DNA from 2 places in the Streptomyces sp. CRCS-T-1 genome. Region 1 is predicted to be linked to the other one. Evidence: riboswitches for the same ligand, from Rfam matches in the RefSeq annotation. Region 1 holds a riboswitch; the other holds the start of a gene.

Region 1 (4,233 bases):
CGCTCCCGGACGACCTGCTCTCCGGCACCGGTGTCCGCTTCACGCAGGGCGCGATCCTGTCCGTGCCGATCGTGGGCACGTACATCTCGATGTTCCTGTTCGGCGGGGAGTTCCCGGGCACCGACTTCGTCGCCCGGTTCTACTCGATCCACATCCTGCTGCTGCCGGGCATCATGCTCGGGCTCGTGGTCGGCCACCTGATCCTGGTCTTCTACCACAAGCACACCCAGTTCGCGGGTCCCGGACGGACCAACAAGAACGTCGTCGGCATGCCGCTGCTGCCGGTCTACATGGCCAAGGCCGGAGGCTTCTTCTTCCTGGTCTTCGGTGTCATCGCGGCCCTCGCCGGCATCGCGACGATCAACCCGATCTGGGTCCTGGGCCCCTACCGTCCCGACCAGGTGTCGACCGGTGCCCAGCCCGACTGGTACATGGGCTTCGCCGAGGGTCTGATCCGCGCGATGCCTGGCTGGGAGGTCAACTTCTGGGGCCACACACTGGTCCTGGGCGTGTTCATCCCGCTGGTGCTCTTCGGTGTCTTCCTCGGGATCATCGCCCTCTACCCGTTCATCGAGTCGTGGGTCACCGGGGACAAGCGCGAGCACCACATCCTGGACCGGCCGCGCAACGCCCCGACCCGTACCGGTGTGGGTGTCGCCTGGATCACCGGCTACATCATCATGCTGATCGGCGGTGGCAACGACATCGTCGCCACGCACTTCCATCTGTCGATCAACGCGGTCACCTGGTTCGTCCGGATCGGGTTCTTCGTCGGACCGGTCCTCGCGTTCATCGTCACCAAGCGCATCTGCCTCGGCCTGCAGCGCCGGGACAAGGACAAGGTGCTGCACGGCCGTGAGTCGGGCATCATCAAGCGCCTGCCGCACGGTGAGTTCATCGAGGTGCACGAGCCGCTCAGCCAGGAGCAGATGTACACGCTCACCGCGCACGAGCAGTACCAGCCGGCCGAGATCGGTGCGACGACCGACGAGAACGGTGTCGAGCGCAAGGTGAAGGGCTCCGAGAAGCTGCGCGCCAAGCTCAGCGAGTCCTACTTCGGCGAGGGGGCCCAGATCCCCAAGCCCACCCCCGAGGAGTACCGGGAGATCACGAGCGGCCACGGCCACCACTGATCGCTGCTTCGCCACGCCACAGAAGGGCCTCGTCCGGTGTTCGGACGGGGCCCTTCGTGGTGCCCGGGGCTGGATAGGGTGGGACCACTGCTTTACGCGACGTACGACGACCCAGGAGCGGCTGATGAGCGCTGTGACCCCCGCTGGAGGCGACACCGCGGCGGGCCGCTCCTGGCCCGCCCTGCTGAACGGCCTGCTGGACGGCAGGCACCTGAGCGCGGACGACACCGCCTGGGCGATGGACCGGATCATGCGCGGCGAGGCGACCGAGGCGCAGATCGCGGGCTTCGTGGTGGCCCTGCGGGCCAAGGGCGAGACCGTCGAGGAGATCAACGGCCTCGTCCGGACGATGTACGCGCACGCCAATGTGATCGAGGTGCCCGGGGCGACGGTCGACATCGTCGGCACCGGCGGTGACGGCGCCAAGACGGTCAACATCTCCACGATGTCCTCGATCGTCGTCGCCGGCACGGGCGCGAAGGTCGTCAAGCACGGCAACCGCGCCGCGTCCTCGGCGTCCGGGGCCTCCGACGTGCTGGAGAAGCTCGGCGTCAATCTGGAGCTGCCCCTGCACCGGGTCGCGGAGGTCGCCGAGGAGGCCGGGATCACCTTCTGTTTCGCGGTGAAGTTCCACCCGGCCCTGCGCCACGCGGGCGCGGCCCGCGGCCAGCTCGGCATCCGTACGGTGTTCAACGCGCTCGGCCCGCTGACCAACCCGGCCCGGGTGCGTTCCCAGGCCGTCGGTGTGGCGGACCCGCGCATGGCACCGATCGTCGCGGGCGTCTTCGCCGAGCGCGGCAACTCGTCCCTGGTCTTCCGGGGCGACGACGGCCTGGACGAACTGACCACCACCGCCACCTCCCGGGTGTGGATCGTCCGCGACGGCAAGGTCACCGAGGAGCCCTTCGACCCGCGCGACGTGGGCCTCGAACTGGTCCCCGTGGAGGCCCTGCGCGGCGCGGACGCCTCCTACAACGCCGAGGTCGCCCGCCGTCTGCTGGAGGGCGAGACCGGCCCGGTCCGCGACGCGGTCCTGCTGAACTCGGCGGCCGCGCTGGTGGCCCTGGAGCCGACGGCGGCACCGCTGGCCGACCAGGTCCGTGCCGGGATGGCGAAGGCCGCGGAGTCGATCGACTCAGGGGCCGCGAAGCGGACTCTGGAGCGCTGGGTGGCCGCGAGCAACGCCTAGCGGATTTCGTACGGCGTCCCGCGATCCGGACTCGGGTTGCGGGACGCCGATCTTTTCCCGTACTTTCCTGATCAGGTCATGAGTGACAGTCATGAGGCCCCGGCCGACTGTCCGGCAACCCTCCGTCCGTGGCGGGGTGCCCCGGGTGAAGACCAGGCCGCAGGCAGCGAGGTCTGTGGCAAGCGCGTGACGAGGAGTTTCTCGTGAACCAGCGAATGCGATAGGGCCGCAGAGCCCCGCCTCCGCACCCCCTTTTTCCTTCGCCCCCGCTCGAGCCGCATGCGCTCGCGGGCGGATTCCACCTGCCTTCACGGGAGTTCCCCCATGTCTGTCTCCACCGCTGCCGCCGACCGGTCCGTTTGTGCCTCGCTGCCCGTTCTCGGCCGGGATGTCACCGTGCCGCTCGTGACCGGCGGCGAGGTCACCTACGCCGCGCTCGACTACGCCGCCAGCGCCCCGGCGCTCCAGCGCGTCTGGGACGACGTCGCCGCCTACGCGCCGTACTACGGCAGCGTCCACCGCGGTGCCGGGTACCTGTCCCAGCTCTCGACCGACCTCTTCGAGAACGCCCGGCGGACCGTCGCGGACTTCCTCGGCTGCCGGGACGGCGACCAGGTGGTGTTCACCCGGTCCACCACCGACTCCCTGAACCTCCTAGCCGCCGCCCTCCCGGCCGACTGCCAGGTCTTCGTCTTCGAGACCGAGCACCACGCCTCCCTGCTGCCCTGGCGGAACGCGCGCGTCACCTACCTCGACGCCCCGAGCAGCCCGCGCCAGGCCGTCGAGACCCTGGAGCGCGCCCTCGCCGACCGCGAGCCCTACGGCCCGGCCCTCGTCTGCGTCACCGGCGCCTCGAACGTCACCGGCGAGCTGTGGCCCGTACGGGAGCTCGCGGCGGCCGCGCACGCCCATGGCGCGCGGATCGTGCTGGACGCCGCCCAGCTCGCCCCGCACCACCCGGTGTCCGTCCGGGACCTCGACGTCGACTGGGTCGCCTTCTCCGGGCACAAGCTGTACGCGCCCTTCGGCTCCGGTGTCCTGGCCGGCCGGTCCGACTGGCTGCGCGAGGCGGACCCCTACCTCGCGGGCGGCGGTGCCTCGCGCAAGGTCGCGCGGCGTACGGACGGCGGCGTCGACGTGGAGTGGCACGAGAGCGCCGCCCGGCACGAGGCCGGCTCCCCGAACGTCATCGGCGCCTACGCCATCGCCTCCGCCTGCGCGGCGCTCACCGAGGCCGGGTTCGACAACCTGGTCGCGCGCGAGCGGTACCTGATCGAGAAGGTGCGTACGGGCCTCGCCGAGGTGCCGGAGGTCCGGATCCTCTCCCTCTTCGGGGACGACGCCCCGCGCGTCGGTGTCCTCTCCTTCGTCGTCGAGGGCTGGAACAGCTCCCACTTCGCCGCCGCCCTCTCCGCCGAGTACGGCATCGGGGTGCGCGACGGGCTGTTCTGCGCCCACCCCCTCCTGCGGACCCTGCTGGGCAGCGACCCGCAGACCCAGGGCGAGTGCGGCGCCCCGGAGGCGGCTCCCGGCGAGAAGTCCCTCAACGCCATCCGCGTGAGCTTCGGCGCGGGCACGCCCGACGAGCACGTCGACCGGTTCGTGAGCGCCGTCAAGGAGCTGGTCCAGGACGGCGCGCGGTGGAACTACCGCACGGAGGACGGCCGTTGCGTCCCGGACACCTCCGCCTGAGCCGGTAGCCGGGCGCCCAGGACGATCATCCGCAGGGCGCGTTCGGTCGCGTCCGTGAGGAGTTCGGAGGCCCGGATCAGGGCCTCCGCCAGGGCCATCGGCGCCGGCAGGATGCCGCTGCACGCGTCCACGCCCGGCACCTCGTGCGCGCCCTCGCCGAGGGTGCCCGCGAGGGCCAGGACCGGGCGGCCGTGGAGCTTGGCCCGGCGGGCCACCTCG
Region 2 (4,233 bases), 1.6 Mb from region 1:
CCCGATCAGGGGATCGGGATCGCGTTCCCCAACTGTACCGCGCTCAACCACACAGAATTGCCCCCTCCGCTTCTCTCACGGAGGGGGCAATTCAATCAACGCTCAGTGACGGCCGTTACCGATGGTAATAATCGGGCCGGTCGACCGGTTCAGCCGCCGGCGACGGCCGGAATGATCGACACCCCGGCACCGTCCGGAGTGGCCGTCTCAAGACCCTGCTCGAACCGCACGTCGTCGTCATTGACGTACACGTTGACGAACCGGCGCAGCTTGCCCTGGTCGTCCAGCACCCGGGCGGCGATCCCGGTGTGGTTCTTCTCCAGATCGGCGATGACCTCCCCGAGGTTCCCGCCCTCGGCGGCGACCTCGGCCTGCCCGCCGGTGTAGGTACGCAGGATGGTGGGGATGCGAACGGTGACGCTCATGACTTCAAAACCTCCGGTTGGGTAGCGGACCTGCTTTAGGGGCGCGGGGAACTGCGCGACCAGCCCCCCACCGGCCCGCAGCCGTCAACGATCAGACGAGCCCAGCCTCACGGAACGAATCAAGGTTGGGACGAATCGTCGCGGTCAGCCCGGTCCCCGCCACCGCGTCCAACGTCTTCAGCCCATCACCCGTGTTCAGCACCACGGTCGTCAATGACGGGTCGAGAAGCCCGTTCTCCAGCAGCTTCTTCGCCACCCCCACCGTCACCCCACCGGCGGTCTCCGCAAAGACACCCTCGGTCCGGGCAAGCAGCTTGATCGCCTCGACGACCTGCTCGTCGTTCACGTCCTCCACCGCACCACCCGTACGCCGCGCGATGTCCAGCACGTACGGCCCGTCCGCCGGGTTCCCGATCGCCAGCGACTTGGCGATGGTGTCCGGCTTCTGGGGACGTACGACGTCGTGCCCGGCCTTGAAAGCCGTCGACACCGGCGAGCAGCCGAGCGCCTGCGCGCCGAAGATCTTGTACGGCTTGTCCTCGACCAGACCGAGCTTGATGAGCTCCTGCAGACCCTTGTCGATCTTCGTGAGCTGCGAGCCGGAGGCGATCGGCACCACGAGCTGGTCGGGCAGCTGCCAGCCGAGCTGCTCGCAGATCTCGTACGCGAGGGTCTTGGAGCCCTCGGCGTAGTACGGCCGCAGGTTGACGTTGACGAAGCCCCAGCCCTCGCCGGCCGGGTCGCCGATCAGCTCGGAGCAGAAGCGGTTCACGTCGTCGTAGTTGCCCTCGATGCCGACGAGCTCGCCGCCGTAGACCGCGGCCATCACGACCTTGCCCTGCTCCAGGTCGTGCGGGATGAACACGCAGGAGCGGAAGCCGGCGCGGGCCGCGGCGGCGCCCACCGCACCGGCGAGGTTGCCGGTGGAGGAGCAGGACAGGGTGGTGAAGCCGAAGGCGCGGGCGGCCTCCAGGGCCTGGGCGACGACGCGGTCCTTGAAGGAGTGCGTCGGGTTGCCGGAGTCGTCCTTGACGAAGAGCTTGCCGGCGTCGACGCCGAGCTCACGGGCGAGGTTGTCGGCCTTGACGAGCTTGGTCCAGCCGGGGTTGATGTTCGGCTTGTCCGCGACGTCGGCCGGGACCGGCAGCAGCGGGGCGTAGCGCCAGATGTTCGCGGGGCCCGCTTCGATGCGCTTGCGGAGCTCTTCGGTGTCGTAGGCCGAGAAGTCGTAGGCGATCTCCAGCGGGCCGAAACACTCCTGGCACGCGAAGACCGGGCCGAGCGGGACGCGGTGACCGCACTCGCGGCAGCTCAGGGCGGCGGCGGGGCCGAGGTCTACGGTGGATTCGGTGGTGCTTGCAACAGTCTGCGCAGCCATGTGAGGCGAGGCCCTTTCTCCTCATCTTCCTCACGACGCATCTCGCCGTGAGACGGATTTGGCACCTTCCCGAGCCGGGAGCCTCGCGCGTGTGGTCGACAGTGACCTACGAGTACCGACTGGAGGGTTGCCGGGGCTTCAACGGGCCGTTTCCCTCTGCCCCTCTGGATGAGCTGTATTCGGTTGTCGACGTGGGTTGACCCCGGACATGCGATGGTCACCCGCGTTGTTCAAGACTGTAACCGACGACCAGGACAGTTGAGATAGTCGTCCGAACCGCGAGATGGCTCACAGTCCGTCCCGCCGAGAGTACGCAGAGGAGCCGCCACGGTGCTGGAAGAAGTCGAGCGCTGGCTGAGCACCCGTTCCTGGTCCGCGACCGATCGCCCCCTCCACCAGATACTCGCCGCCAAGCAGCGCACGGGCCAGACGGTCAGTGTCGTGCTGCCCGCGCTCAACGAGGAGGAGACGGTCGGCGACATCGCGGCCGTCATCCGCCACGACCTGATGCGGCAGGTGCCGCTCGTAGACGAACTCGTCGTCGTCGACTCCGGCTCGACCGACCGTACGTCGGAGGTGGCCGCGGCCGCGGGCGCGACGGTGGTGCACCGGGACGCGATACTCCCGCGGCTGCCCGCGGTGCCCGGCAAGGGCGAGGTGCTGTGGCGCTCGCTGCTCGCCACCCGCGGGGACATCGTCTGCTTCGTCGACGCGGACCTCAGGGACTTCTCGTCCGACTTCGTCTCCGGGATCGTCGGCCCGCTGCTCACCGAGCCGGACGTGGACCTGGTGAAGGCCATGTACGACCGTCCGCTCGGCGGCGCCGCCGGGCAGGGCGGCCGGGTCACCGAGCTGATGGCCCGCCCGCTGCTCAACATGCACTGGCCACAGCTCGCCGGCTTCGTGCAGCCGCTCGGCGGCGAGTACGCGGCCCGCCGCTCCCTGCTGGAGCAGCTGCCGTTCCCCGTCGGCTACGGCGTCGAGCTGGGCATGCTGGTCGACGCCCTGCACCTGGCGGGGCTCGACGCGCTCGCCCAGGTCGATGTCGGGGTGCGCAAGCACCGGCACCAGGACGGGCAGGCGCTGGGCCGGATGGCCGCCGCGATCTACCGCACGGCCCAGCTCCGGCTGGCCCGCGGGCATCTGATCCGGCCGTCCCTGACGCAGTTCGAGCGGGGCGGGGACGGCTTCGAGCCGCGGACGTACTCCGTGGACACCGAGGAGCGTCCGCCGATGGTGGAGATCGCCGAGTACCAGGCACGGAAGGCCGCCTGACCGGGGCTGTTTTTCGGCCGGTCGGGTCAGGTCCGTACGTTTGAGCGTTTCCGGGCCGGGCTAGGTTGAGGGCTATGGCTTCTACGTACGGTGCTGCGCGGGTGCTGGTGGCCTCCAACCGCGGCCCGGTCTCCTACACGGTGGGCGAGGACGGTTCGCTGAACGCCAAGCGCGGCGGCGGCGGACTGGTCTCGGGGCTCTCCGCGATCGGCTCGGACGCGGACGCGCTGTGGGTCTGCTCCGCGCTGTCCGACGGCGACCGCGAGGCCGTACGGCGCGGGGTCGGCGAGGACGGCGTACGGATGCTGGACATCCCCGCCGACGTGCACGCCGACGCGTACAACGGCGTCGCCAACTCGGTGCTCTGGTTCGTCCACCACATGCTGTACCAGACCCCGCTGGAGCCGGTCTTCGACGCGGAGTTCCGGCGGCAGTGGGCGTCGTACGAGGCGTACAACCGGGCGTTCGCCCAGGCGCTGGCGGAGGAGGCGGCCGAGGGCGCGGCGGTCGTGGTGCAGGACTACCACCTGTGCCTGGTGCCCGGCCTGCTCCGCGAGCTGCGCCCGGACGTCCGGATCGGGCACTTCTCGCACACGCCTTGGGCGCCGCCCGAGTACTTCCGGATGCTGCCGGACGATGTGGCGGGGCAGGTGCTGCGCGGCATGCTGGGCGCGGACCGGCTGGGCTTTCTCACCCAGCGCTGGGCGGACGCGTTCGCCGAATGCGCCGAGCGGTTCGCCGACGGACTCGGGGGCACGCGGATCGGCGTGCACGGGCTGGGGGCCGACGCGGACTTCCTGCGGCAGCGGTCCCACGAGCAGGACGTCGAGGAGCGGATGGCCTCCCTGCGTGAGCAGATCGGCGAGGGCCGCCGCACCATCGTCCGCGTCGACCGCACCGAGCTGTCGAAGAACATCGTGCGCGGTCTGCTGGCGTACCGGCAGCTGCTCGACGACCACCCCGAGTGGCGCGAGCGCGTCGTACACGTGGCCTTCGCCTACCCCTCCCGGCAGGACCTCGCGGTGTACCGCGACTACACGGCCGAGGTGCAGCGGCTGGCGGACGAGATCAACGAGCAGTACGGGACACCGGGCTGGACGCCGATCGTCCTGCACGTCAAGGACGACTTCGCACGCTCCCTGGCCGCCTACCGGC

The links. Region 1 has a riboswitch for S-adenosylmethionine ahead of NNW99_RS28220 (aminotransferase class V-fold PLP-dependent enzyme). Riboswitches for the same ligand answer to the same signal wherever they lie in the genome.
Region 2: linked by a shared signal. The riboswitch ahead of thrC (threonine synthase) and the one ahead of NNW99_RS28220 (aminotransferase class V-fold PLP-dependent enzyme) in region 1 are both predicted to bind S-adenosylmethionine.

What each region holds. Positions count from the first base shown of each region.
Region 1 covers NZ_CP101651.1:6,232,625-6,236,857, forward strand. Annotated here, with positions in the region: gene NNW99_RS28210 (cytochrome bc complex cytochrome b subunit) at 1-1,133, shown strand, start outside; gene trpD (anthranilate phosphoribosyltransferase) at 1,258-2,322, shown strand; SAM riboswitch class IV at 2,397-2,513, shown strand; gene NNW99_RS28220 (aminotransferase class V-fold PLP-dependent enzyme) at 2,647-4,014, shown strand; gene NNW99_RS28225 (glycerate kinase) at 3,969-4,233, opposite strand, start outside.
Region 2 covers NZ_CP101651.1:4,593,865-4,598,097, reverse strand. Annotated here, with positions in the region: gene NNW99_RS20940 (MoaD/ThiS family protein) at 150-425, opposite strand; gene thrC (threonine synthase) at 517-1,803, opposite strand; SAM riboswitch class I at 1,822-1,978, opposite strand; gene NNW99_RS20930 (glucosyl-3-phosphoglycerate synthase) at 2,134-3,078, shown strand; gene NNW99_RS20925 (trehalose-6-phosphate synthase) at 3,153-4,233, shown strand, end outside.